DNA from 2 places in the Arsenicibacter sp. R0_47 genome. Region 2 is predicted to be linked to the other one. Evidence: riboswitches for the same ligand, from Rfam matches in the RefSeq annotation. Region 2 holds a riboswitch; the other holds the start of a gene.

Region 1 (2,392 bases), on a different contig from region 2:
TGATTGAGCGAAAAATCACTCAATCACTCATCCGCTCAATCACTAACTCTTTTTATGAAGCTAACCCTCGTTGGTGCGGGCCCGGGCGATCCGGAGCTGATAACATTGAAAGGCATTAAGGCACTCAGACAGGCCGATGTGGTGATGTATGATGCCCTTGTCCATCCTGATTTACTGGATTATTGCCGTCCGGATGCGCTGAAGGTTTATGTCGGGAAACGTCGGGGTGCCTATTCCTGCGTACAGGAAGAAATCAATCCGCTGATTGTCCATTACTGCCGGCAATACGGGCACGTTGTCCGGCTGAAAGGCGGCGACTCGTTCGTGTTTGGTCGTGGATACGAAGAACTTGACTTCGCCCGTGAACATGGCATTGAGGTCGATGTGGTACCCGGGCTGTCGAGCAGCTATGCGGTGCCGGCGAGCGCCGGTATTCCGCTCACGACCCGCGGCCTGTCCGAAAGCTTCTGGGTAGTTACAGGCACCACCAAAGACGGTAAGTTTTCGCAGGACCTGCAGCTGGCGGCCCAATCCACGGCGACGGTGGTTATTCTGATGGGAATGCACAAACTGCCGGAGATCATGGACGTCTTTGCGGCCCTCGGCAAAACCGATACGCCGGTCGCCATCGTTCAGAACGGAACGTTACCGGAGCAGCAGACCGTGATTGGCCAGGTCGATACCATGGTCGATCTGGTTGCCGAAACCGGTGTCGGTAATCCGGCCATCATTGTTATCGGTGAAGTAGCCCGCCTCGGCAATCCGACGATCCTTTCCGCAGTACAACAAGTAACCTTTGCAACCGGCCTGTAAGCCTCTCTTTTTAAAATAGTTCACTTTGTTTGTGAAGTCTCGCTTTTACCGGCGAGACTTTTTTTATACCCCTCCGTCTCAGTTGAAACGTCAATCATACATCAACCACCATGAGAGGATTAAACAAAGTCTCGCTGATCGGCCATCTGGGCAAAGACCCTGTTCTGCAACACATCGACAACAATACGGCTGTCGCTAAATTTTCACTGGCCACCACGGAAAGCTACAAAGACAAAAACGGGCAAACCCATGCCGAAACCACCTGGCATTCGATTGTTGTGTGGCGGAACCTGGCAGAGGTTTCGGGGAAGTATCTGCAAAAAGGTAGCCTGGTCTATCTCGAAGGCAAAATTAAATCCCGTCAGTACGATGATAAGGAAGGCAATACCCGCTACGTCACCGAAATCGTTGCTGATCAACTGATTATGCTGGATAAAAAAGGCGATCAGGAGTAGATTTCGACAGGATTACGGGATTGACGGGATTTGTATGCTGCACCTTTTGTTTATAAAAACCCACATTCTGTCTATCCTGTAATCCTGTCGAATTAATCCATCACAGGCTGAGGATTTGCATTTTTTTGTACCTTCGTACCGGCTTTAGGGGTATTCTGTAAAGAATTGAGAGAGTCCCTTTGAACCTGATCCGGTTGATACCGGCGTAGGGAAAAGCAGGTACGTAACACCGACCGGTGCCGTATTCCGCCTTGATCTTCATTCCTGAAGAGCGTCTATAGCCATTTCATGTTTTAATCACTGTTATGGTAAACAAGCTCTGGGATCACATCCAATCCGTCCGCGACCAATCGCCGCTCGTCCATAATATCACCAATTTTGTGGTGATGAACAACACCGCCAATGCCCTGCTGGCCGTCGGTGCCTCCCCCATCATGGCCCATGCCCATCCGGAAGTCAAGGATATGGTCTCCATCTGTCAGGCGGTAGTCATCAACATCGGCACACTGGACGAGTATTTTGTTAAATCCATGAAAATGGCCGCCGGACAAGCCAATGCGCTTGGCAAGCCATGGGTTCTGGACCCTGTTGGAGCCGGAGCCACGCCGTTCCGCGATGAGGTGCTGTCTGAGTTACTGGCCCTTCACCCGACCGTTATCCGTGGCAATGCCTCCGAAATCATGGCGCTGGCCAAAGCCAATCAGACTGTCACCAAAGGCGTTGACAGCACAGCCGAAAGCAACGAAGCCATTGATGCCGCCCGTTTTCTTCAGGAAACGTACGGGGCTGTTGTCTGCATTTCGGGCGCTACTGACATTGTAGTCGGGTCAGGGCAAACCATTTTCCTTAAAAACGGTCATCCGCTCATGACAAAGGTTACAGGACTGGGTTGCTCGGCTACTGCTGTCATCGGGGCATTTATTGCCGTCATTCCTGACAAAACCGAGGCCGTGGCGGCGGCGATGGCGCTGTTCAGCCTGGCCGGCGAGCTCGCTTCCCAAACCGCTGCCGGCCCGGGAAGTCTACAGGTGCAGCTGCTCGACCAGCTTCATTCCCTGTCAGAGGCCGGTTTTAAACAACAGCTAACCATCAGCCTGCATGGCTAATCACCCCGCGTTTCCGTA
Region 2 (2,392 bases):
CTTTGCCGTACAGGTTGACATCGGTTTTTGTGGCATCGTCGTCATAATACCGCTGCCGGATGTTGCTGGTGCTGGCAAAACGGGCCCAGATGATTTCGCCGTAGTGCTTGCCTTTATACTGGTTCCAGCCCCCGCCGAAATTGGCCGTCAGCCGACCGCGGCCGTTGTAATCAAGGGAGAAGACAGAGCCGTAGAAGTCATTATCCAGCCAGCGCCGGCGGATAATGTCGGTTTTACGGATCGTATCGCGGCCGATAATCACATTCGGCAGCCCGTACTTCGAGAGTTTTTCGCCTTCACGATACTGTTCGTAGTAACCACGGCCTTTGGTATAAAACCCCGAGACGTTCAGCCGCCAGCTGCGGCTCAGCTCATGCGATGTAATAAGCTGATACTGATCCTGCTGGTAGTTGTCAGTTTCGTTGTCGTAGGTGTATTCGTTATAGCGGCGGTTGGTCGCCAGAATAGCTTCCGGTACGCCGTTCCACGCCTGATAGGTTTGCTCTTTACCCGAAAATACGTTCAGGCGGACAAAGCTTTTCTTGCCGTACCAGCCACCGGACACATAAAACGATTTCAGGTCAGAAAACGCGCGGTCGATGTAGCCGTCCGACTTGATCGCCGACAGCCGGGCGTCCATCACAAAGCCGCCTTTCAGCAGCCCCGAACTGGCCAGTATATTGGCCTTGCGGGTGTTGAACGAACCGCCCGACAGGTTTACTTCGGCCAATGGTTCGCGGTTCAGCTGGTTGGTCTGCACGTTGAGCGATGCCCCGAAAGCCCCCGCCCCGTTGGTCGACGTACCCACCCCGCGCTGGATCTGGATGCTGCTGACTGACGACGAAAAATCGGGCATATTCACCCAGAAAGTGCCCTGCGATTCCGCATCGTTATACGGGATGCCGTTCAGGGTTACGTTGACGCGGGTGGCATCGGAACCACGTATGCGGATGCCCGTATAACCGACGCCCGCTCCCGCATCTGACGTTGTTACGACCGATGGCGTAAAGTTGAGCAGCATCGGCAGGTCCTGACCAAGATTTAGTTTGCGGATGTCACGCTGCGTCACGTTGGTATACGCAACGGCCGACTTTTCGTTGGCACGGGTGGCCGAAACCACTACTTCATCGACCGCCACCACACTTTTCGTGAGCGACACATTGAGGCTCTGATTCTGGCTGATGGTAACCGGCTGCGTAACGGCCTCATAACCGACGAGCGAAATCCGGAGTTGGTAAGCGCCTTTCGGCAGGTTGGTGAGCCTGTAGGCTCCCGTTGCATCGGCGGTCGTCCCTTTGAAGGTGCCTTCGACAGTAATGGCGGCTCCCGGGAGGGTTCCGCCTTCGGCGTCCTTTACGGTGCCGGATAACGTAAACTGTGCCCATGCCGGCAGCGCAAACAGGCCAGGCAACAGGGCAAGCAACATACGATAGGTTGTTGTGTTTTTCATTAACTATGAAAAATGCAACGAACAGGTATAGGGGCTGTACCTATCGTTCAGTGAAAAATCAGGATGTATTCAGTGCTACCAGATAACGATGGAATCAGCATCGTCCCGTTGCTGACGGTTTCAGCATGGCTTCTGATTCAAGCCAATGCATGAAAATACGTCGAAACGTAGCTACTTTCCCTTCGCCGGCATTACCCGGATCAGGTTCGATGGGTATAATCTCAGCCCGTTGTATTAAGGCACCCCTTTAAGATTAGCAGCTACAAAGATAACGGAATTTTACAAATGTTTACTTTGACCCGCCGTATTTAGCCGGCTGGGGCTGATTCGTGCCGGTTGTGGCGGTCTTCTTCAGAAACTGGCGCAGGTGCTCGTTGCTGGTGGCCAGATCTTCTTTCCGCAGGTACATCATGTGGCCGCTGCGGTAACCTTCCCAGCTGATCCGGTCTTTCAGCTTGCCGCCTGCATCAATCTGCCACATGTTGTATTTGGCATTGAAGTAATCGCAGGCTCCGTCGTAGTAACCCGACTGGACCAGCACGTGCAGGAACGGGTTCATGGCCATTGCCTGCCGCAGGTTCTCGCCGGTCTGGTTACCATCGTTGTTCCACGGACGGACGGGGCCGAACATAAAGTAATTCAGGTCGGTCTTGTAGTTCAGCTCTTCCCGCATGTACTGGTTGATGGCCGGTGTAAACGAGTGCAGCCACGAGGTAAGCTCAGCATTGTAGTCAGGCGACATACCTGCGTCGCGGCTGTCGATGCCGAGGTAGCGGGAGTCCAGCCGGCCAACCGTGTAGCCACGGTCGCGGAGCAGTTCTTTCCAGAAAAAGCTGGTCGGAATGTCCATATTCAGCTGAGCAACTATCTTGTCTGACAGGCCGGAGTAACGCGCTACTTTAGCCGTAACCTCCTTTCGTTTCTGGTCGCTCAGTGCACCGC

The links. Region 2 has a riboswitch for thiamine pyrophosphate ahead of AC23NW_RS01645 (TonB-dependent receptor). Riboswitches for the same ligand answer to the same signal wherever they lie in the genome.
Region 1: it holds a riboswitch for thiamine pyrophosphate, as region 2 does, so the genes downstream of both, thiM (hydroxyethylthiazole kinase) here and AC23NW_RS01645 (TonB-dependent receptor) in region 2, are expected to answer to the same signal.

What each region holds. Positions count from the first base shown of each region.
Region 1 covers NZ_JBYFCJ010000006.1:158,950-161,341, forward strand. The annotation lists gene cobA (uroporphyrinogen-III C-methyltransferase) at 55-813, shown strand; gene AC23NW_RS13670 (single-stranded DNA-binding protein) at 924-1,268, shown strand; TPP riboswitch at 1,405-1,497, shown strand; gene thiM (hydroxyethylthiazole kinase) at 1,574-2,374, shown strand; gene thiE (thiamine phosphate synthase) at 2,367-2,392, shown strand, end outside.
Region 2 covers NZ_JBYFCJ010000001.1:399,387-401,778, forward strand. The annotation lists gene AC23NW_RS01645 (TonB-dependent receptor) at 1-1,450, opposite strand, end outside; TPP riboswitch at 1,610-1,707, opposite strand; gene AC23NW_RS01650 (S10 family peptidase) at 1,740-2,392, opposite strand, start outside.